One region of the Paenibacillus sp. FSL H7-0442 genome, then DNA from elsewhere that is predicted to be linked to it. Evidence: riboswitches for the same ligand, from Rfam matches in the RefSeq annotation. Region 1 holds a riboswitch; each other region holds the start of a gene.

The links. A riboswitch is a leader RNA that binds a small molecule or an ion and turns the genes downstream of it on or off. The one in region 1 is predicted to bind cobalamin.
Region 2: linked by a shared signal. The riboswitch ahead of MHH57_RS24725 (ABC transporter substrate-binding protein) and the one ahead of MHH57_RS06825 (cobalamin-binding protein) in region 1 are both predicted to bind cobalamin.
Region 3: linked by a shared signal. The riboswitch ahead of cobJ (precorrin-3B C(17)-methyltransferase) and the one ahead of MHH57_RS06825 (cobalamin-binding protein) in region 1 are both predicted to bind cobalamin.
Region 4: linked by a shared signal. The riboswitch ahead of metE (5-methyltetrahydropteroyltriglutamate--homocysteine S-methyltransferase) and the one ahead of MHH57_RS06825 (cobalamin-binding protein) in region 1 are both predicted to bind cobalamin.

What each region holds. Positions count from the first base shown of each region.
Region 1 is NZ_CP151963.1:1,499,161-1,505,245, forward strand. It holds gene MHH57_RS06805 (lipoate--protein ligase) at 1-996, opposite strand, end outside; gene cobD (threonine-phosphate decarboxylase CobD) at 1,157-2,260, shown strand; gene cbiB (adenosylcobinamide-phosphate synthase CbiB) at 2,250-3,221, shown strand; gene MHH57_RS06820 (histidine phosphatase family protein) at 3,271-4,023, shown strand; cobalamin riboswitch at 4,146-4,338, shown strand; gene MHH57_RS06825 (cobalamin-binding protein) at 4,545-5,552, shown strand; gene MHH57_RS06830 (iron ABC transporter permease) at 5,549-6,085, shown strand, end outside.
Region 2 is NZ_CP151963.1:5,589,750-5,595,834, reverse strand. It holds gene MHH57_RS24735 (xanthine phosphoribosyltransferase) at 1-490, shown strand, start outside; gene MHH57_RS24730 (nucleobase:cation symporter-2 family protein) at 484-1,791, shown strand; cobalamin riboswitch at 2,547-2,747, shown strand; gene MHH57_RS24725 (ABC transporter substrate-binding protein) at 2,964-4,541, shown strand; gene nikB (nickel ABC transporter permease) at 4,557-5,486, shown strand; gene MHH57_RS24715 (ABC transporter permease subunit) at 5,501-6,085, shown strand, end outside.
Region 3 is NZ_CP151963.1:5,338,535-5,344,619, forward strand. It holds gene cobK (precorrin-6A reductase) at 1-61, opposite strand, end outside; gene MHH57_RS23575 (sirohydrochlorin chelatase) at 58-1,134, opposite strand; gene cobJ (precorrin-3B C(17)-methyltransferase) at 1,227-3,023, opposite strand; cobalamin riboswitch at 3,334-3,521, opposite strand; gene MHH57_RS23585 (TIGR00730 family Rossman fold protein) at 3,578-4,132, opposite strand; gene MHH57_RS23590 (uroporphyrinogen-III synthase) at 4,334-5,185, opposite strand; gene MHH57_RS23595 (endospore germination permease) at 5,287-6,085, opposite strand, start outside.
Region 4 is NZ_CP151963.1:5,367,624-5,373,708, reverse strand. It holds gene MHH57_RS23730 (PadR family transcriptional regulator) at 1-54, opposite strand, end outside; gene MHH57_RS23725 (hypothetical protein) at 437-970, shown strand; gene metE (5-methyltetrahydropteroyltriglutamate--homocysteine S-methyltransferase) at 1,058-3,376, opposite strand; cobalamin riboswitch at 3,536-3,732, opposite strand; gene nrdG (anaerobic ribonucleoside-triphosphate reductase activating protein) at 3,912-4,409, opposite strand; gene MHH57_RS23710 (anaerobic ribonucleoside triphosphate reductase) at 4,406-6,085, opposite strand, start outside.

The DNA of each region.
Region 1 (6,085 bases):
TTCCAAAAATACAAGTCCAACAAAATCGTCCAACTCAATATTACCAAAATAGTGCTTCAAATCGAGAGAGGATAAGGCTTGACGTACCTCACCTTCATCATAACGCTTGCCGCGCAGGATGTTTTCAATATCAGCAACGTCACCCACACCGAAGAAATCCCCATAGATTTTAATATCACGGAGGTAGCCTTCCTTAAGATCCATGCGGATATCAATAATACCGACTGGAAATTTACGTGTGTGCTTGATATTGCTCTCGGGGGATAGACCGTAGTTCCAATCCCACGATTGGTAGCGTTCTTTGGATATTTCATGGATTTTGGCCCAATCGGTATCGGTGAGCTTATATTGAGGTACTTGATCCAATTCTGATTCGAATATGAAACGCAACAGTTCCTCGCGAAATTGCTCTATGGTCATCTCACGGTCCATCAGTTCGCTGATGTTAGCTACGCGACTGCGGACAGATTTAGTGCTTTTGGATTTGAATTTTTCGGGATTGGCATGCAGTGATGCAGCCACATTGTCCAGATTCAGGTTAAACATCAATGTACCGTGGCTGAACATACGTCCGCGTGTGGCAAATTGGGCGTTTCCTGAAATTTTACGTTCTCCGACCTGCAGATCGTTGCGGCCTGTCATTTCAGCTTCTACTCCCATTTGGCGCAGAGCATCAATCACAGGTTGCGTAAATTTAAGGAAATTATGAAAGGACTCCCCGTTATCCTTGGTAATAAAACTGAAATTTAAATTACCGAGGTCATGATATACAGCACCGCCGCCGGACAGGCGACGAACGACTTGAATATTGTTATCTCTGACAAACTCGGCGTTGATTTCTTCAATGGTATTTTGATGCTTGCCTATAATAATAGAAGGCTGATTAATGTAAAACAGCAAATAGCTGTCGTCCAGCGGTAGATGCTTGAGCGCGTATTCCTCAATAGCAAGATTAATGGCTGGATCGTGTATCCCCTGGTTGTCGATGAACAGCATGTCCATTCCTCCGTATATAAACTGTGTAATTTTATGTGTGCCTCCTTCTATTGTAACCCAAGTGAGCCATGTACAAAAGCTCATTTGCATTGACGGGACGCAAAAAGCAGCCTCATAATGGAGCTAAATGATTGGAAACGGGCGGAAAGGATGAGAGGCAATGATAGAGGTTTACGGTCATGGCGGGGACAGGGAAACAGCTGCGGCGACATTTGGCGGGACTGCTGCTGATTTTGTAGATTTTAGTGCAAATATTAATCCGCTTGGTCCACCGCCTGAGGTGCTTGAGGCGCTGCAACACTCATTTGACACTGTGATTCGCTATCCAGACCCTGGGCATCGGAATTTTAAAAATATGCTCGCACGGCGACTGCATGTTCCACCGGAGTCGTTAAGTATCGGAAACGGAGCGGCTGAGAGCATGGCGCTCTTGTTATTGGGACTAGCTCCTAAGCGTGTGGGTACAGTGGAGCCGTGTTTTTCGGAATATGCCGAGCTGGCTGGCAAATTCGGAGCCGAGGTCAACCGGGTGTATGGGAAGGCCTCGCTTCAATGGAAGGCGGACGTGGAGGACATCCTTCAGCTCATGGAGCAGGTAGATGTTTTGTTCCTCGGGCAGCCGAATAATCCAAACGGTGTGCAGTATGGTGAGCAAGAGCTGTGCGAGCTGGCAGAGGCGGCTGGCACAACGGGGACCGTGCTGGTGGTGGATGAAGCATTCATTGATTTTATTCCGCTGGAACGGCGAATCTCACTGCTGCCTGTGCTGGATCGCTATCCTCATGTGATTTTGATCCGGTCAATGACCAAATTTTATGCCATTCCTGGCCTACGATTGGGTTATGCGATTGCTCATCCGGACTATATCCGGCGAATGACGGCCAAACAGGTGACCTGGAGTGTGAATGGATTGGCGTTGCTGGCTGGCGAGGCGTGTTTGAGAAGTGGGCAAGCATATGAGCACCAAACACAGGAGCTGATTGCTGCGGAGCGCAACCGTCTGTTAACCGCCTTGGCGGAATGGGGCTGCGGTGTCGTTCCCGGTGAAGCCAATTACGTGCTGGCAAGGGCGCCGGGTACGTGGAGTGCATCGGCTATTCAGCAGGCGCTTGGACAACGCGGAGTTCTTATACGTAGCTGTGCTATGTATCCGGGACTGACGACGAGCCATTTTCGGATTGCGGTCAAGGATGCAGAAGCCAACGACAGGCTGCTATCTGTATTGGGTGAAGTGCTGGAGGAGGAACAGCGGCGTGACAGTTAGCTTGATTATCCTGGCAGCCTACCTTTTGGACAGGATGATCGGTGATCCGAGGTGGTTGCCGCATCCAGTCATCGGTATGGGACATGCCATTTCGGCATTGGAAAAATTGATTCGCCGCCAGGTCCGAAGTGACCGGGGGCTGAAACGTGCGGGTATACTGCTTCCACTCATTGTGGCGGGAGGCTCCTTTGCGCTCGCCTGGGCGCTGTTGCAATTGCTTGCCTGGATTCATCCGTGGTTATCTGTCGGCGCAGAAATAGTGCTGATTGCGACCACGATTGCTTCCAAAGGACTAAAGGATGCAGGAATGGCAGTCTACCGAGCGTTGCAGGCGGATGACCTGGCTGCGGCACGGCGGGAGCTGGGCATGATAGTCGGGCGGGATACGCAGCAACTTGATGAGCCTGAGATTGTACGCGGTACGGTTGAAACGGTCGCTGAAAATATCGTGGACGCGATTATTTCCCCGCTTTTTTATGCCTTGATCGGGGGAGCACCCTTGGCGCTGGCTTATCGTGCTGTGAATACGCTCGATTCCATGGTTGGCTACAAAAATGAAAAGTATCTGCATTTAGGCTGGGCTTCAGCACGTCTAGATGATGTGGCTAACTACATTCCAGCACGCCTGACAGCGGCAATGCTTGTGATAGCGGCGTGGATGTACAAACGAGATGCTGCAAGAAGCTGGCGCACAGTCAAGCGAGACGCTCGTCTGCACCCAAGTCCGAACAGTGGCTTCCCGGAATCGGCTGTTGCTGGTGCATTGGGGATTCGTCTTGGAGGATATAATGTGTATCATGGCGTGCGCTCCTTTCGTGCATACATGGGGGATTGGATACGACCGCTAGAGTCGAAAGATATACGGCATACGATCCAGCTGATGTTCGCCGTGTCCAGTATGTTTGTAGGATTGTGTTTGTTAGGAGCCGCAGGTTGTTTTGCCTTGGGATGGGTGCGGTGAGGGTGAGGAGTGACACACTGAATAATGATCGAGCAGGAAGTGACATTTCTTGAAACAAGATATAGCAGCAAAAAGGACAGTAGAATACGCACAAAGACCGAACTCACAGGAGGATAAGGTGCCGTATGATGCTAAAGAAGATCTGCATTGGGATATGGAGCTCGTGTTAGTTCGTCACGGCACAACCTTATGGAACAAGGAACGTCGATATCTGGGACACTCCGACTTAGGTTTGCTACCGGGGGCAGAGCAGGAATTAAAGCCTTTGCAGGAAAAATTGCAAGGTCAGTCCTTTGCTCGAATCTATTGCAGCGACTTAATGCGATGTCGCCAGACCTTGCAGATCATTGTGCCGGAATCAGAGTTGACGTCTGGGCGTTCCCTATCTACTATGCCTCCTATGATGGAACCATGTCTGCGAGAGCTTCATTTTGGCGAGTGGGATGGAAAAACGTATGACATGCTCAAGGATGTGTCGTTGTATCGGGCTTGGATTGATGAGCCGCAACGGATCACCCCACCTGGTGGAGAGTCTTGGACAGATTTTGTAAATCGTCTGCGCAAATTTCTTGACTCTCTGTATGAATGGCGTGTTGCTATGGAAGTTCAACCCATGGATTTGACTGCTACGTCGCCCTCTGTTTTGGTCGTTACGCATGGTGGCGTAATTCGTCAGCTAGCTTGCATGCTGATACCGGGCCATGATTTTTGGAGTCTGAATCCGAAGCCGGGAGAAGCATTAAGGATTCAATTGAGGCTGGCAGGACCGCACAATTACATAGCGGAAATGCTTCCTCATTAGGTTAGACACCAGCGGATAAAGAGGCTGTTTGGGTTGTAAGCCGCCTCATTTTAACCTATAATCATCAAGTAAAAGAACGGCTTGACTACCACTACATCAAATATCCAGCAGACGAGGTCGGCGCAGCGTGATGAAACTATGGTTTCCCTCCCTGCGCTGTTAAAAGGGAAGTCGGTGTGAATCCGGCGCGGTCCCGCCACTGTAAATGGAAACATGCCCGTTAGTCCTCTTTATATGTTACTAAGCATATGAAAGAATTTCAGGACATGTATTTTACCATAAGTCAGGATACCTGCCCGTCCGCCTGTCACCATAATCCTTCGAGGAAAGGATGACGTGTTCGCAGTGACTGTCCATGCGGAAAGAAGCTGCCGCCTGCGCACGATCTGCGCTAACGTGACCCCTGTGTCCTGATATGAGGATGCGGGGGTTTTTGATAGGAAAAGAAGGCTAGATTTAGAAGATATCTGATGATGTTCAAGTAACGCTCTTAACGATTTATTTATGAAGGGGTGCAAATCATGGCAGGAAAAAAAATAAAGGTGTGGACAACAGGTCTATTGGCTCTGATTTTGGCAGTTGTGCTGAGTGCATGTGGCGCTAATGGAAAAAATGCAGAAAATAAAGAGGGTCAGGCTTCTTCACAGCAGCCGGGACAGGCAGTAAACGCACAAGAGCCTCCGGGCAAAACGGTTTACCCGCTCACAGTTAAAGATGCAACAGGACAGGAATTTACATTCAAAAAAGCGCCGGATAAAATCGTTTCCGTCTCCCCGGCAGAAACCGAGGCGTTGTTCGCCATTGGGCTGGATAAGGAAATTGTCGGCGTCTCCGACTACTCTGATTACCCGGAAGCAGCTACGAAAAAGCCTAAAGTGGGCGGTATTATGAAACCGAACGAAGAGGCGATCATTGCTGCGAACCCGGAAGTCGTTTTTGCAGGGATATCACTTAGTGAACAGGCTACGACCAAGCTGCGCGACATGGGAATTATGATTTTTAAAACGGAACCGAAGACAGTGGAAGATGTCATGGCTAACATCGAATTGTATGGGAAAATCACCGATCATCAGAGAGAAGCAAGAGCGGTGACTGACAAGATGAGAGCAGATGTAGCAGAAGTAAAAGAAGGAATTAAAAATATCGGTAAAGGGCAGAAGCTGCGGGTATACGTCGAGTTTTCACCAGGCTGGACAGTGGGTAAAGGCGAGTTTATGGACGAGCTGATTACGTTGGCGGGCGGCGAAAATGTAGGTGCCACGCAGAAGGGGTGGTACCAAATCAGTGAGGAAAATATTATTGCTGCGAACCCTGACGTGATTTTGTACAGCAAAAGTGTCAAGGACGACAAAACGGGCCAGACGCTCGGTGATATCATTAAAGCTCGCAGTGGATGGGATCAAATATCGGCTGTTCGCCACAACCGGGTGTTTGCCGTGGATGATAATTTGATCAGTCGTCCGGGTCCACGCGTAACGGAAGGTCTCAAGGAAGTGGCCAAGGGCGTGTATCCTGAAATTTTCAAATGAACCGTAAACTGATCGGCTTTGGAGGGACAGGTCTTGTCCTGCTGTTGCTGACGCTGCTGCTCTGTCTTGGCATCGGCTCGGCCAAGCTTCCGGTCAGCCAAATCACGGGCATTCTGGTTAACCACCTACCGTGGTTAGGCGATACGTTTACACCGGATTGGAATACATCCTCAGAGCAGATTATTTTGAAGGTCAGATTGCCACGAGTGTTACTGGGAATGTTGGTAGGAGCAGCGCTGGCGCTGGCGGGAGCCGGATTTCAGGGTGTGCTGCGTAATCCTTTGGCTGATCCGTATACACTGGGGGTATCCTCGGGGGCTTCGGTAGGAGCGGCAGTACTGATTTATTGGGGCCTTCAATTTTCATTTGTTGGCATATGGACGCTGCCGCTAGTGGCATTTACGACCGGAATGCTTACGCTGTGGATGGTGCTGACGTTGGCACGGGAAGGTGGGAAAATTCCGACACAAAGTCTCATTTTGTCGGGTGTGGTGATGCAATCCTTTCTGGGAGCGGTTGTTTCCTTTCTGACA
Region 2 (6,085 bases), 1.7 Mb from region 1:
ACGCCTGTTCGGCAGTGCTCCGATCACCAAGGTGCTTACCATTGAAGCTAGTGGTATTCAATTTGCAATGGCTACTGCTATTGCCTTGGGGGTCCCGTTCATTTATGCGAAGAAAAAGAAGGCCATCACGCTGAATGAGCAGGTATACTTCGCAGAGGTTCATTCGTTCACTCGGCAGGAAACCTATCAGGTGAGTATCTCCCAAAAATATCTCGATGCCAGCGACCATGTGCTGATCGTAGATGATTTTTTGGCAACTGGTGCAGCATTGGTCGGACTTACGGATATTGTAAAGGAAGCAGGAGCGGAGCTGGCCGGGGTTGGCTGTGTGATTGAGAAGAGCTTCCAGGAAGGCCGTGGACTGTTGGAGCAAAGAGGCATCGCCGTACGTTCTCTTGCGCGTATCGCTTCCATGGCACCAGGCGAGGTCCATTTTATAGAGGAAGCTGGCGCAGTAATTGCTCCTGTTAAGGAGAATGTGGGATGTTAAGTAAACAAAAGTTATTCGCACTGGGCTTCCAGCATGTCATGGCGATGTACGCTGGAGCGATTGCTGTTCCTCTGATTGTAGGGGGAGCATTGCACCTGACGCCAGCCCAGATGGCCTATCTGGTGGCTGCCGATCTGTTCACTTGTGGGATTGCTACGTTATTGCAGATTATGGGCACACGTTTTTTTGGTAGTAGACTGCCTGTCATTTTAGGCTGTACGTTTACGGCAGTAGGCCCCATTATCGCGATTGCTTCGACCTCGAATTTGGCGACAGCGTACGGTGCCATTATTTTGTCTGGTATATTCGTGGTGCTTGCGGCACCGCTGTATGGCAAGCTGCTACGCTTTTTCCCGACGGTCGTTACGGGTTCGGTCGTTACGATTATCGGTCTATCTCTTATTCCGGTGGCGATGAACAATGTAGCAGGGGGCCAGGGCAGTTCAGACTTTGGACAGCCACGTAATTTGCTGTTGGCGCTGGTTACTTTGCTGGTTATTTTGCTTGTGAATCGGTTGGCAAAAGGCTTTATGCGCTCGATTTCCGTGCTCATCGGTCTGTTTGCAGGCACGGTGGTTGCTTATGCGATGGGAATGGTGCATTTTGCTCCCGTGGCCGATGCGTCATGGGTGAGTGTTGCGCAGCCGTTTTATTTTGGTAAGCCAGAGTTTAGCATTATGGCGGTATGTACAATGATTATTGTCAATATTGTCAGCATGGTCGAGTCTACGGGCGTTTATCTGGCAGTAGGCAAAGCGATTGATCAGAAGGTGGAGCAAAAGCAGATCGTCAATGGACTTCGTTCGGAAGGACTTGCGATTATGCTTGGGGGTATTTTTAACGCGTTTCCTTATACAGCTTTTTCGCAAAATGTTGGCCTGATCTCACTCACACGCGTCAAATCGCGGAACGTTATTTTTGCTGCGGGCGGTATCATGGTTGTTCTCGGTTTGCTGCCTAAGCTGGCTGCCTTAACGACAGTGATTCCTAACGCTGTGCTAGGCGGGGCGATGATCGTCATGTTCGGCTCGGTTGCTGCATCAGGCATGTCTATTTTGTCAGAAGTGGATCTGCGGAAGGAAAGCAATCTGCTGATCGCAGCATGCAGTATTGCTGTGGGCCTAGGCTCTGCCGTTCTGCCACAAATGTTCGACCAGCTGCCGAGCTTTGCCAAAATGCTGCTGCAAAATGGTATCGTTTCGGGCTCGATTACAGCGATTGTCTTGAACATCGTTTTGACGAGAAAACAAGGGGAATCGGTCAAAAGCGTGACGGTTCAGGAGGTTCCACAGAAGGTTTGATGATTAGAAATAAATAAAGATAGCCGGAGAGAGGACGTATGCCTCTTTTCCGGCTGTTTGGCATGGGGTTATCCAGATAGTATATCCCCTTGCTGTCTGGGGATATATAGATAAACTGCGGAATGAAATGGGTAGCTCTAATTTGGTGCGTTTTCCAGTTTACTTACTAGAAGAATTTGCTAGAGCAGCGGGCGATATCATGGTATAATTTACCTTATGGATTTTGAATAGTGGTGGATGTTTTCGGACCACGGTGCAGCTTCCCGAAAGGGGGTGAAGCCGATGGTCAACCTTGTGTCGTGCTACGATGTGTTGCGTTGGATGGTTACGTTACTAAGCCTGGCGTTTAGTATTCGTAAACTTTATCGCTGGCTACGTCGAAAATTTCGGAACAAGCGAAAACCCACCGCGTAATTAGGTTGGCCCCTAACGGTGGGTTTCGTTTGCATTGACATTTAGTTATGCAGCGCGCCGTGGTGGTGATCCACAGCCTTTCAAGTCCTAAGAGTCTTTGCCGTTGGCGCGGCGAAGACTCTTTTTAGTATACGGACACGGTGGTTTACTCTATACCTAATTTTAACACTTCAATTGCGTGCACGCAATTGGAGGTTATGTCTTGTTTCTACCTTATCGTTCAAATTTAAATTATTGTGCAGCCTTTATTGACAAGCCTGTGACAACAAAATAAGATCGTAATGAAAAGAAATAAAGGAAGAAAACAGGTGTGAGCCGGACAACTCTATGTATGGGGTTTCGTAGAGACGATGTACATAGTTGTTGAGCATGTTCACTTAAAAGGGAAGTTCGGTTGATTCCGACACGGGCCCGCCACTGTATACAGGCATCAGCAGGATACTGCTGGAGCTTTCAGAACAGCCACTGGAATTGTGAAGAACCGGGAAGGCCTGAAAGATACGCCTGGAGTCAGGAGACCTGCCTGTTTTGACATCACTGTCAGACCCACGGGATGCTGGGGAGGTGGTTAGGCGTGCTGCATACGGAATGTCTGAAACCGATCTGATCCCTTCTATGTTTTTGGAGTTGGCTTCGAGGTGAGTTCTGACATTTTATATTGAAGGCATTTCTGACTGCTAATTAAGTGGTCTGGAATGCTTTTTTCGCGTTTTGCGTTAGTTTTATGCGGTTTTACAAGATAGAGGGGGATTCATCGAATGATTAGCAATCGTAGCAGGCGTTCATGGTTGATATGTACAGGGGTGATGCTGCTGGCAGTTATGGCTCTTTCGGGATGTGCCAGCAATAGGACGTCGGATAGCTCCGGCAAGGGTGAAAACGCGTCAGCACAACAAACAGCGACAGATAAAAAGCTGGTAATGGCGTATACATGGAAACCGTCAGGCGTTGACCCGCATGGAGATAATAGCTGGGATGTGATGCGATCCGGTGCAGGTGAGACACTGGTACGTTTGAATGAAAAGCTGGAGCCTGTCGCTTGGCTGGCAAAGGAGTGGAAGCAGGATAGCCCTACAGTTTGGACGTTCAGCTTGCAGGATAAAGTCACTTTTCATAATGGAAAAGGTATGGATGCAGCAAGTGTAAAAGCGTCTTTGTTACGCTCTATTGAGAAAAGCCATCTGGCGAAGGATTTACTGAATGTGAAGTCCATTGATGTAAGCGGCCCGCTGGCCTTGAAGATCACGACAAACCAGCCGAATGCGGCGTTGGTGTCTAATCTAGCTGATCCATCGACGATTGTACTGGATGTGGCATCGATGAAAGATGAACAGAGTTACCCAGCGATGACAGGCGCCTTTAAAATCAAAGCGTTCAACAAGGACCAATCGTTGGTCGTAGAGCGTTATGACGGATACTGGGGCGAGAAGGCACGATTGGCTGAAGCGACGATGAAGTTCATTACGGACGGGAATTCGCGCCTGATGGCACTGCAATCCGGTGAGGTGGACGTAGCGACGGATATTCCGGTTGATAACGCAGAGGTACTGAAAAAGAACGACAGGCTACAAGTGCTGTCGGCTCCGTCCTTGCGCACCCATATGATCGTGTACAATATGGAATCGCCAGTATTCAAGGATGCGGCGAACCGTAAGGTGGTGGACAGCCTGATTCCACGCGCATCGATTGTGAGCGCCGTCATGAGGGGCTTCGGTACGGAGGCAAGCAGCCCGTTCCCGAGCATTCTTCCCTTCGGTAAAGTTGAGCGTAAAGCGCTGGACGGAACGGCAGAGCAACTGTTGACGAAGGATGGCTGGCAGAAGGACGCCCAAGGGACATGGACTAAGCAAGGCAAGCCGTTCGAGGTTACGCTGCTGACTTTCCCTCAGCGTCCGGAGCTCTCTGTGATGTCTGAGGTCATCCAAAGCCAATTGCTGAAAGAGGGAATCCAGGTCAAGATTCGCAAGGTGGAAAATATTGACGAGGCGTTGACCAAAAACGATTGGGATTTTGCTATGTACAGTATGCTTACTGCTCATACAGGAGAGCCGCAATATTTTATGGACATGTTTTATTCTTCGAAAAGCGAAGCCAATGTAAGCCGTTATAGTTCCAAACCGCTAGAGAGTATTCTTAACAGCTTGAAGCTGGCGAAGGATACAGCGCAGCGTAATGCTGTGACACTACAAGCGCTGGATATCATCAATACGGATTTGCCACAGTCGTTCATTGTGCATCCTGATAATGTGTTTGGCGTGAAAAAAGGGGTGGAGGGTTTTACACCCCATCCGATCGAGTATTACTACATTACAGCGCAATCCGATATTGCGGAATAACGAGCTGCGTATCCTATGATTCGTTTTATACTGGAACGTGTGGCGCAGCTGCTCATTATTGTATTCGTTGTATCCACGCTGACTTTTGTACTGATGCGGCTGGCCCCTGGAGACCCTGCTACCATTTTGCTCACCGCGCATAATATCCCTGCCTCTGAGGAGGCGTTGACGACGCTACGAAAGGAACTGGGCTTAAACGAACCGCTTCATATTCAATATGTGAACTGGCTGCGGGATGTGTTCACAGGGCATTGGGGCACTTCGTATGTATCCAAGGAGTCGGTGCTAGCCGAACTGTGGAACAGACTTCCTGCTACTGTGGAGCTAGCTGCTGCGGGCTTCGCCGTCATGACGGTGCTTACGCTGGGGCTGGGGCTGGCTGCCTCGCTAAAAATCAGCGGCCCACTGGATCGTCTGGGCAGGCTGTTCGCCCTGCTGGGATCGTCGATCCCCTCTTTTTGGTTTGGTTTTCTGTTGATCTATCTATTCTCCGTTCGCTTGGGCTGGCTCCCATCCATGGGAAGGGAGGGCTGGACACATCTAGTGCTCCCAGCGCTGACTCTTGGCGCAGGTTTGGGAGCTGTGCAAGCACGCGTACTGCGCGCTCAAATGCTGGAGCTGGGTGACCGGAATTTTGTGAAAGCAGCGAAGGCTCGAGGCTTTTCACGTTTGCATATCCTGTTTTTTGAGATATTTAGGCATGCGGTTCTGCCTATAATTACACTGCTAGGTACCAATCTATCATTTATGCTGGCAGGTAATGTGATTGTAGAGACCATTTTTTCATGGCCGGGGTTGGGCAAGTATTTTATAGATGCGATTACACAGCGAGATTATCCGGTGATTCAGGGGTATGTTATTTTTGCCGTATTTTTAATTGTAGGAGTTCAGTGTTTGGTGGATGTGGTCCAGACGGCGATAGATCCGAGGCTGCGTTTGCGTTAAGGAGGAAGCTGAAAATGAAAAAGATACGGCTTTCCTTTCAAGGGAGTTTGCTGGCAGGAGGCGTACTGTTTGGTCTGATCGTGCTGCTTGGGTTATTGGCTCCATGGGTCGCTCCTCATGATCCTCTCCAAGTGGACCTTTTGAACCGTCTGGCACCACCCAGCCGGAAATATCCTTTCGGTACGGATCATCTGGGCCGGGATGTGCTATCACGGCTAATTTACGGGATTCGGATGAGCGTGCTAATCGCATGTGCGATTACTGTAGCTACGTTGTGCTTCAGTCTGCCTATAGGGTTGCTTATTGGTTATGTGCGCGGACGCGTGGACCAGCTGGTTATGCGAGGAATCGACGGGGTACTGGCTTTTCCTGATATTATTTTAACGGTGGCGATTGTCGGTATTTTGGGTCCGGGTTTTGTTAACATGACCCTTGCCATTATTGCGGTACGGTGGGCGGGCTATGTCCGATATATCCGTAGTCTGGTTCAAAAAGCCTGTCAGGAGGACTACGTTCGGTATGCCCGTTTATCCGGCAATTCACACGTACGTATACTGAGCCGTTATGTATTGCCACAAGCGTTGCCGCAATTGTTGGTT
Region 3 (6,085 bases), 1.9 Mb from region 1:
TGTCACGGATTTGCAGCGCCAATTCCCGAGCATCGCTCGTTCCGCATAGCATGAATATCATGAGCCCTTCACCTGCCCGCTTCCATTCACTACAGATGGCGTATGTGAATGCTCGTGATGGTGATCATGGTCATCATGGCTGTGAGCATGGACATGCTCATGAGTGTGATCGTGGCTGTGTGTATGGTGATCATGATGGTCGTGCTCATGTGCATGATGGTGGTGATGTTCATGTTCATGATGATGATCGTGGTCATGGTCATGATCGTGGTCATGATCGTGGTGATGATGGTGGTGCTCCTGCGCCTCCAGGCGGAACTGGCAGTTATCACAATTGGCTGTAACCTTGCCGAACAAACCTTCCTTAGCTCGCTCCAGCACCAGTTCAACCAATTGAGGATGGAAACCAAAATATCCGCCCATCTCCACTTGTAATGCAGGGTGAGCCTCGGCAAATTCCTGGGTCATTTCTCCGATGCGTTTAATCAGCACACCCGTGAACAGAAAATAGGGAAGCACGATAATCTTTTTGGCCCCCAATCGTACACAACGCTCCAATCCATCGGGAAAGGAAGGCTGCGTCACACCGATAAAACTGCTCTCTACCCATGTATAAGGAAGCTTCTCCCACAGCATACGGGTGATTTTGAAAAAGTCACTGTTCGCATCTGGATCGCTACTTCCGCGTCCTAATACAAGTACCGCCGTTTCCTCGTCAGGTACCTCGACAGATGCCTCGACAGCGCTAATCATCCCCGCTGGAACTGCAACCGGCCGGGCCTCTTTCAAGCGACTTTGCAGAATGCTGACGATTTTCTCGTGAACACCAATCGGACGTCCGTATACAAATTCCACCTGCGGATATTTCGCCTTTGCCCGGTCAATAGCCATCGGAATATCAATTTTGGCATGTACCGCTGCGAACAAAATAATCGGAATAAGAACGACACGCGTCGCCCCTTTCTCCACACAAGTTTGCATCCCATCAGCAATGCTGGGACGTGCCAGCTCCAAGAAACAGGTTTCCACGCACATATCCGGTACCCGATCTGCCACTGCCTGTGCAAATTCCAGCAGTTCCTGGTTCCCCTCCGGGTCCCGACTTCCATGTCCAACCAACAATATTGCATCCACTGCTGTTGTTTCCTCCTCTTGAATAGGGATAGCCTGCATGACGCCCTATTTTATATATATGCTTGTATCCCGTTCATCAGGCCTTCAGTCCATTAATCACCACAAACCGCATTCACTTCTACCGTTACTGGTGCATCTTCATGCCGGAACCCCGCAACGACACCTACACGCTTAAAAAATTTATGAAAACGCTCATTCGGATGCCCTTTTTCCTTATATTCAGCGATGACGTTCTCCACGATGTCCGTAATTTGATCACCCGGAATTCCTTCCGCTACAGGCTGAGCGGCATGAGCATTGCGGCCGAATTTTTTGCCACCGAGGAAGAGATCGTACCCACCCTTGCGATAGACGATTCCGATATCCTCTAGTACGGCTCCATAGCAGGCCATACCGCATCCGTTCAAAGCAATGCTCGTTTCCTTGGGTGCCTGTAATCCACCAAGTACAACCTGTAAATGCTCAGCCACAGGCACAGCGTCATCCTTCTCCATATTGCAGAAGTCGCACGCCTTTACCTTAAACACATCGCCAACCGGCATGACAATGAATCGTTCATCCCGCAGCCGCCCGACCAGTTCCTCGGGGTCTGCACACGGCACGCGCAGCACGATCTGATGATCCGGCGTGTATTCCAGCTCGCCATCATCACCCGCTACCTCGGCGAGCAGCGCCATCTGGCGAGCGGTGAATTTCTTGTTTCCCACACCCGGGGAAACACCCACCTCAAACAGCGCAGGCTTGCCAAAGCCGCCTGTCGCCATCCCGGCCGCGGCCCCTGCTCCGGCCACCGCCGACGTTCCGGCGGTGCTCTTGGCGGCAGGCGCTTGCCCGCTCCAGCGAGCGTTGGCTTCGCCAGGCAGCTTACCGCCGATAGCGAGGCGGCTTAGCGCCTCTGCCGCCAGCGATGCCGGGGCTGCGCCGGTTTGCACAGCAGTCGTTGCCTGCACGACAGCCATCACTTGCGGGCGTGCCTGCGTGGCAACCGCAGCGCCGCTCGCGGAGGGTCCAGCGGGCGTAGTCGGGGCTGCTCCTGCCTGCGGTGTACCCTCTTGCGCTCCCAGCGACCACGGCTCCGCTTCCGTGCGGAGACGCTGATGCGGCTTGAGCGCCTGCTCGGTCGCATCCAACGTGTATTTGCGCTGATATCCGCGCGGAGTCACGATCAAACCGTCATACACCGTCGTCGAGGAATTGCCGATGATTACAGTCGTCAGCATCCCGATGTCATGGTTCAGCATATCTTCCAGCGTCGTTACAATAACTTGCTGACGTTCACGATAAGCGCTCTTCACTAGCCCAACCGGAGTCTGCGGATCACGGTAACGCAGCAAAATGGACTGCGTCTCCACAATCTGGCGGGTACGCCGACCACTGCGCGGGTTGTATAATGCAATCACAAAATCAGCCGAAGCCGCAGCTTCTACACGCTTTACGATCGTTTCCCACGGGGTCAGATGATCACTCAGACTAATCGTGCACGCATCATGCATCACTGGCGCCCCCAACAGTGAAGCACAGGACTGTATAGCCGAGATCCCCGGTACGACTTCTACCTCAACCCCGCCCTCGCGTCGCCAGCCTTTTTGCATCAGCACTTCGTACACCAGCCCTGCCATACCATAGACTCCCGCATCTCCACTGGAAATGACAGCTACCTTCTTGCCCATCTCTGCTTGGCGAACCGCCTCCTGCGCACGGCTCACTTCCTCTGTCATCCCTGTGCGTACAATCTCCTGTCCGTTCAACAGCGGACGGATCAAATCAACGTAGGTATTGTAGCCGATAATGACCTCACTTTCGTCCAGCGCATCCAGCGCCCGTTTTGTGATATGTTCCATATCTCCTGGTCCAAATCCAATCACCAACAATTTTCCTAATGGGCTCATCGTACTCCTCCTATTCATCCTTTTCAGGGCAGCTATCCTATCTATTTCAATGATTTATGCACATCGTGTAACTTAAAAAAACCCCATCCTGCCCGGATGGGGTTTCTATGTACGTATCTCTCATCAGACGAACAAACAGCGTAAGAAGACACGATTTGTCTTCCTCCAGCCTGCCGTTGTTTTCCATCTGTCTGTTTACGCTTCAAACGCTGCTGCACGTTCATATCCACGCAACCCTCTAGCCAACATGGAAAAAGCAACGTGTGCCTGATTTCCTGATTTCGTACACCCATCCTCTCCGCGAAGGTTAACGGTGCATACAGATCAAGGTAGGTCTCCTGGCTTGGCATCAACGGATTCTTTCGTCTTCCCCGTTTTTCACGAGTGACCAATTAAAAAAATCCTCTTCCTTACAGTGGCGGGACCGCTCGGGATTTGCACCCGATTCCCTGTTACCCTTTGCTCAACCGCAAAGGCACCTTGTCTGTCCGCTATTTGATTATGGGTCTTATCATAACCTTGCCTCAATCAGTTGTGCAAGCACGAAAAAAGCTTTATTTCAAGTTCTGTGCTTTATTTTTTAACATATGTAGCAATTCGTCCGGGTCTGCGGAGATGCTCAGTAGCGCTGGATGCTCACTCCCGGTAAACCCCTCTTGCACACTATGACGCACCATTTCTACTAACGGGTCAAAATATCCATTCACATTCAGCAGCCCAATGGGCTTGCGATGAATGCCGATTTGCGCCCAGCATAGTACCTCGAACAGCTCTTCAAAGGTTCCCAAACCACCCGGAAGGGCAATAAAAGCATCGGCCATCTCGCTCATTGCCGCTTTACGCTCATGCATGCTTGCTACCTCAATAAATTCGGTAACTCCCCGATGAATGATCTCTGCATCAAATAACAGGGTGGGCATAATGCCAGTGACCTGACCGTCACCCGACAGCATTCCATCTGCCACCTCTCCCATTAGCCCCCTGCTAGAGCCGCCATAGATCAGACGGATATGATGGCGAGCCATGGCTTCTCCCAGTTTGCCTGCTGCCTCAACATATACCGATAAATGTCCAGGTCTGGACCCGGCAAATACGCAAATAGAATTCATTAACGTCTCAGCTCCTGTCCTAAGTAGCATCGAAACTTATTCATTATATTAGATAAACATTTTCGCTATAACAAAAATCTTTGTCGATGCATGTCCAACAAAAAAAGATAAAGACCTCGTAGGCCCTTATCTTTATTTTACTCTGTATCCCGAAATATAAGTTCATTTTTTAGCATCTGCATTTATAATTTTGATCTCATTTCAATGACCATTCATGATCTTCAGACCACAGCCATGCACCGAATCGTTATGTTCAAAATATTTGCCCAGCTCCACCATCATCGCGCCCATGCGCTCTTCGGTTGGAAACACGACTCGATCAATCCCTTCTTCCACAATGGACTGTGCAGTCACCTTCCCTACGGATACAGCAATCACATCCTCACGAAAAGCTTCCAGTAAATCCTCAATTCGATTTTGCTCTCTGGCATATTGGGCCAAAAATCGAATTTGCGGACCACTCGTGAATGTAACGGCATCAACATTACGATGGATAACATCCTCCAGTAACGCCTGCAATTTTGCTTCCTCGGGTGGGATATGCTTATAAGGAAGTACCTGGCGGGTCACTGCCCCCTGCTCGTCCAGCCATTTTACCAACCGTGGGGCTGGATCGCCATGCAGCTGCAACAGCACTTCCTTCCCCTTCAGATCGTATGGGGCGAAAGCTCCTGTCAATCCGATCAAACTTCCGTCCTCGTCTCGTACTGCTGGCGTAAAGCCACGCTTTTTGAGTCCATTGACCGTCTTGTAGCCCCGCGCTGCAATGTTGGAAGATTGCAGCAACTCTATAATCTGCTCAGCCACACCCATATCCTCTGCCATATCGAACAGGGCATCCAGCCCCATGCCTGTCGTGAAGATGTACCAGTCCGGAGGGTTCTTTACCCACGATACAACAGCGTTGCGCAGCTCGATATCATCTAGAAAAACAGTGCCCTGGGCCGGACGATGTACTGGCTCCCCTCCCATCTTCACAACTAGCAGCGCCATTTCGTCTGCTTTACGGGGACCAGCAAGAGCGACTCTCTTACCTGCCATGCGTTGTGCCATTCTGTTTCCTCCCTAGTAGAAGTCGTATTTCTTTCTACCAAGTATACAATCAGAGGGGTAAAAGACAAATAAGAATTACTTTTTCGATGAATACAGGAATCTTATAAGTGGGTGTGTCCTGTTCTGTCTCCCTGCCGGCTTTCTAGCTGACTACTGCTATCCCGCTCTCCGTTAGATGCCTTATCATCTCCGCCTTTCCCTTTAGATTTGGGTCGGAGCAACATCCATAGTACCAAGGGCATAAGTACAAAAAAAATGATCATCACCGCGGTCCACTCCCGGCTGAAATCAAAAACTTGCACGATGTTGGAGAACAGCATAAACGAACAGACATAACCTAACAAACCTACGGGCCAAACCATCAGACTCCCCCAGGCATGGGAGAACATACGCTTTACCGCCAAACTGGTAACGTACAGATCAATTCCGATCTTCGTAAGAAAGGTGGGTACGGTCAGTGCTGCCACGAACAAGTCGAACCGATCCAGAAAGTCCGTTAGCTGCAATTGACGCACCAGTTCATACGATGGATAGAACAGCCGTGACAAGATAGGAACACCAATAACCAACTCCGACTGCAACACCAGCATGATCAGAAAAGCGGTTCCGAGCAAATGCCCATACCACGCACTACGTCCATTATAACTCTTTCCAGAAATCACAAAGGGAACCATCAGGATATCGGCCATATATCCCAGCATGCGCCAGCTGCCCTTGATCACTCCCTCTACTTCTGGATGTAAGTAGGGTCTCAGCATCGAAAAATCCATATTACGCCCAAAAAAAAGTGGCATGGTCAACAGCGTCAAAATCAACATCGGCAAAAAAATCTCGGCCATATTCACGATGGTGCTTATTCCGCCTTTGGCCATAAATACCAGAGTTAACAGCACAATAAGA
Region 4 (6,085 bases), 1.9 Mb from region 1:
AACTAGAACGCACAGTTCCAGTACCCCTTTTTTGAATTGGATGTTCACATTCACGAGCGGTGCTCCCTTCCTGGATGTTATCAATAATTCATAGGTGTCGTTCGGAATAAGGGAAAGAAACGTGTGTTTGTGCATAATTTGTCACGGGTACTAATTATAGAACAGTAGTCAGGTATAATTTAACATCATGTACTGATTAATGCAAGGTACTAAATTTTTAATAATAAAATATTTGTGTCAAAATGGACAGATTTCCTTCCTTGGAGGTTTTATTGAGTAGCGAATGTTGTAGAAAAAAGTATTTTTTTTTGGGAATTCATCGAAATATGGCTGGAAGCACAGATAGGATGCCGCTTTAATTTCATTCATTAAAATGATAGATTGTAAAGTATTCAACAGGGTTAAAAATTACTTTTTATGAAGAGGTGGATAAAGAATGGGCTGGAAACATTGGTATATGGAACTGGAACAGGATGATGAGTCTTGGGATGTATCTGAGGAGATTGTTCTGCGTGGTGTAGTGCAACTTGATTTTTGCGGGCAGCCCTCGGAAGTAGAAGTCGAATTTATCGTGGGAGCCGATTCCGAAGAACAGGCACAGACTATAGAAGAACCTACACTGTTGCAAAAAAAGACATGGGAGCAGTATATGGAATATTCATCAGCTATTCATCCTCAAGTGTTGGAATCCATACACCATCATTATGCTGGCATCGTGGAAAAGTATCGGAATGCTTACAGTACATGGGGAGAGGACCCGGATGAATATGCGCCTTATGTGGAGCGGCCGGAACAATTGTTGAATCGAATACAGCTTATGTCTATATTGATTTCCGACTCATCGGCAAAGGATGAACTGTATTTGAATTTTAGTTGTTCCTGGGATCGAGAACATGGCTTAGGCGTACATATGAAGCAGATGAAAATGGAGCATATTCAAGGCGCTTATACATTATATGACCTAGAATAAATCCCCTTCCCGGGCTTTTAGCAGAAAGGACCGGAAAGGGGAACAGAATATGTTGAAAATGAAGGCGTGATTCGAAACGATAAAAAATTAGTTGGATACAGCCAAAGCAGCCCGGGCTGCTTGAGCCGCTTGTACCATTTGTCGCAAGGCGGCGACAGATTCCTCTTTGGTGCGGGTTTTCAGACCACAATCCGGATTAACCCAGAACAAATCTGATGGCAGTACGCGCAGGGCACGCTGGATCATGCTTAGCATTTCAGATACATCGGGGATGCGCGGACTGTGGATATCGTACACGCCCAGACCGATGCCTTTGTCGTATACCTGATCTTCAAAGCTGACAATCAGTTCTCCGTGGCTTCGCGAAGTTTCAATAGATATAACGTCGGCATCCATGTCGGAGATGGACTGAATCATATGCTGAAATTCGGAATAGCACATATGCGTATGGATTTGGGTCGCAGGTTCAACGGTGGCCGTGGTCACAAGGAAGGCTTGAACTGCCCAATCCAGATAGGCTTGCTGTTGTTCTTTTTTCAGCGGAAGCCCTTCACGAATTGCGGGTTCATCGACCTGAATCATGCTGATGCCCGCTTGTTCCAGTGCCTCTACCTCTGCCCGTAATGCCAGAGCCAATTGTAAAGCAACTTGGCTACGCGGAATATCATTACGTTCAAAAGACCAGTTCAAAATGGTCACAGGGCCTGTAAGCATTCCCTTAACAGGCTTGGAAGTTAACGATTGAGCGAATGCCGTTTCTTCCACAGTCATGGGCTGATCGAAGGAGACGTCTCCGTATATAATCGGCGGTTTGACACAGCGGGAGCCGTAGGACTGCACCCATCCGTTTTGTGTAAAAGCAAAGCCATTCAGCTTTTCGCCAAAAAATTCAACCATATCGGTCCGCTCAAATTCCCCGTGTACAAGCACGTCAATGCCAATGTCCTCCTGAATATCAATCCATTCCTTGATTTGCTGTTGGATGAACGTCCGGTATTGCTCGGCAGACCATTCTCCTTTGCGATAGTGCAGGCGGGCCTTGCGGATCTCGGCGGTTTGCGGGAAGCTACCAATGGTCGTCGTAGGCAGTGGAGGCAACTTCAGCTTATTTTGCTGAATCTCACGACGCTCGGCGAAAGGAACGCTGCGTGTTAGAGGCTCCTTTGCCAGCAAGTCAGCCAGATCGTCAGCTGTTTGTACGCGTGCCGCTGAGCTGTTGAAACGGGCTACCGCATCTGCACTTTGTCCAAGCTTGGTGAGTGCGGATGGATCGTGTTTGCCAAGTGCAGCCGTCAGGACGGCGATTTCCTCAAGCTTTTCATCGGCAAAAGCCAGCGCTTGCACCAGTTCTCGATCCAGCTTGTGCTCTGCTTCCAGACTGACTGGCACATGCAGCAGACTGCATGATGGCTGTACGATAAGCTGCTCGGCAGTGGTCTGTTCTGCTAACTGACCCAGCAGGGTAGCCACAGCGTTAAGGTCGCTGCGCCATATATTGCGCCCGTCAATGACCCCAGCGCCCAGCGTTTTTCCTTTAGGGAAACCATGCTGCAATATATGCTGGAGATTTTCGCCATCATCATACACAAAATCAAGACCCAGTCCCTGTACCGGAAGTGCGGACAGACGCTCATAATGGTCCAGGCTGCCAAAGTAAGTTTGCAGCATTATATTTAAAGAGGGCGCAGCTTGGGCCAAAGCTTCATAGACTTCCTGAATAATGTCCAGATCCTCTACTGGGAATGAGGTGGTCAGGACAGGTTCATCGATTTGGACCCACTGAACACCTTCTGCTGCTAGTTCAGACAGGACACGGGTGTATAAAGGCAGGAAGGTTCTTATAATAGAAGCAAGCTCCTTGCGATCATAGCCTTTGGAAAGGGTAACGAATGAATAGGGGCCGATGAGGACCGGTTTCCCATCAATGCCTAGCTCTTGTTTTGCTTCACGATAAGCCCGTAAAGGTTTATTTTCAGTGAACACCGGGACTGCGTTTGCCAATTCGGGAACGATGTAGTGATAATTGGTGTTCATCCATTTGGTCATTTCACTGGCGGTTGCTCCCTTTTGTCCACGAGCGATCCCGAAATACACGGACAGAGGAATCGGACCTGCGGGACGATGGTTGAACCGTTCGGGTATCAGGCCAAACATCACAGATGTATCCAGCATGTGATCATAATAGGAGAAGTCTCCGACAGGAATGCGATCAATCCCCTTGTCACGCTGCTTGCTCAGATGCTCCAACCGTAGTCTTTTCATCTCCGTTTGCAGTTCGCTTTCGCTAATACTGCCGTTCCAGAAGCGTTCCAGTGCTTTCTTCCATTCCCGGTTTTCGCCGATACGCGGATATCCCAGATTACTGCTAATTAAGCCGGACAATTCAGGCCATTCAATGACGGACATGTACTTTTCCTCCTAGTGGGTGTCTGTTTTATTTTTACGTACCAAAAAAGGCATTCTTCCCCCAGAGTTAAAAATAAGTAGGGGAAAGAATGCCTCCGTGATTAAAAAATCAAAAATACGGTGACTGCTCTTAACACCTCCCTATCTTCCGTAGGTACTTGCGATGTTGTTAAAATAGGCAGGTCTCCTGACTTACGGATCATGACTCTCAGCATCCCTTCCCGGTCTGTCGACCAGTGGTTGTATGAACAGCTGAAAGTTCCCCGTTTACAGTGGCGGGACCGTGCCGGATTTGCACCGGCTTCCCTTTTAAGCCTGATCTGAATAGAACAGACACCTATCTCCAAGCTATGCGGTTAAGGTATGACGAATAATTATGCACTCGTATACTTGTTCACCATCATAAGTGAAACTTGCAGGATGCGCAATAGAAACTGCAATGGAATCTGTTAGGGATATGCAAAAAAAGACAAGCCTCATCCATGATGGAGACTTGTCCTAGATTAGATATAGCATTTGCCGAGTAACCTTCGCCTTAAGTCAATGAAACGGTGTAACCTGCCTGAATGCTGGCTTTTACATCTACTAGACGCTGATTGCGGCTGCCCCGGAAGGGAAGGGTCAGGTCCTTTTGCTGTTCTACAAAGCGACCATCCACAATCACATCGCACAAAAGTGCTAGCTCTTGTCGCTCCTGATCTGTGAGTAGATCTTCATAGACAAAGCCAGTGTAAGCCCACACGGTTCGGTCGGGACAGGCCGCACGGAAGTCGCGCACAAATTGCGAGCATTCTGCTGCTGAGAAAAACGGGTCTCCCCCGCAGAGAGTCAGTCCATCCAACAACGGATTATCCATGATGTCACGAATGACTTCCTGTTGTCGTTGGGGTGTGAATGGCTCACCTGCACGGAAGCTCCACGACGCTGGATTAAAGCATCCGGGACAGGCATGACGGCAACCGCTAATGAACACGACGGTGCGCAGGCCGTATCCTTCGTTCAGAGATTCCGGAATGTAGCCACACAAATTCACTTATGTTTCACCCGGTCTCGAACTTCTGCCTGTTTTGCAGCATTAAAGCGAACGGTATAATCCCCTGTCAGATATCCGGTTACCCGACGTAAGCGCTGAAAGTGTGTGTGCTCCTCATCTGTGCCACATTGGGGGCAGCTTGTCCCGATAATCCCTTCATAACCGCATTCTGTACAACGATCCACCGGATGGTTGATGGAGAAGTAGCCGATATTCTGATGCAGCGCGTATTGAACAATTTTAAGAAACGCATCCGGGTTATTCCGCGCATTACCGTCCAGCTCAATGTATGATATCGCACCAGCGTTGCATAGGTTATGGAACGGAGCTTCCAAGCTGATTTTACGAGCAGCCGGGAGCGTGTAATACACGGGAATATGAAAAGAATTCGTGTAATATTCTCGATCATTTACCTCAGGAATAATCCCGAAATCACGTTGATCCAGCAAGGTGAACTTGCCCGACAGACCTTCGGCAGGCGTAGCGAACAATGTAATATTCAAATTGTGATATTCACTCATTCGATCGCAATACACGCGCATAGAAGTGATGATTCGCTGTGCCTCGCGGTATACGAAATCATCCTCCCCGTGGTGTTTTCCGTATAGTGCCTTCATGCACTCAGCCAGTCCGATGAATCCGATCGAAAGCGTACCGTGTTTTAGTATGCTTCCCACCTTATCATCTGGCTCTAGTTGTTCTCCACCTTCCCATACCCCTTCGCGCATCATAAAGTCCGAGGCTTTGGCCGGCTGGCTGGTCTGGATTTGATAGCGATGGATTAGGCCATCCACCGCAATGCGCATAACTTCTTCTAGTCTCGCATCAAAGCGATCACGGTCAGGTGTCAGGCGTTTGCCTGTGCAAATACCATACTCAATGCCAAGCCGCACCAGATTAATGGTATTGAAAGAGAGATTTCCCTTACCACTCTGCCGATTTCTACCGAAACGGTCAGAAATGGTGCGGGTACGGCAACCCATTGTCGCTATAATGGTATCCGGGTCATCAGCACGGTAAAAAGGCAGGTTGAAGGTGGCATCCACATTCACAAAATTGGGATACATCCGTCTGCTAGAGCATTCTACCGCCCGTAAGAACAAATCATAATTGACGTCGCCTTCTGCCTGATTGATTCCCTCTTTGCATTGGAAAATATGCTGTGGAAAAATAGGAGTTTCCCCGCTACCCAAGCCGCGAATCGTGGCCTCCAGCAGCGATTGAGTAACAAGCCGTCCCTCAGCAGACGTGCACATTCCGTAATTCAGTGAAGTGAATGGAATCTGTCCACCCGCGCGACTGCTCATGGTGTTCAGGTTATGAATGAGCGATTCAGCAGCCTGTCGGGTTTCCGTCTCCGTCTCTTCGCGAGCGAATGCGTATGAACGAGGGCAGGCTTCTTGCAAATGGGGATTGGCCATATGTAGTTCATCGTCAGTCAGACTAGATTCTATCTCTTCCTCGAACAGCCGAAGTCCCTTGCGCAGATGCTTGCGGAAGGACCGGGCAACGTATGGGGCAAGGTCCCAATCTATTTTATTGGCGGAGACACCTCCGAATTGGCTATTTTGCTGAGACTGGAATATTATGGCAACTAGTGCCATGGCGGACATAATCGTTTGCGGTGTGCGTACAGAGCCATTGCCTGTATTGAATCCGTCTTGTAGTAACCGGCC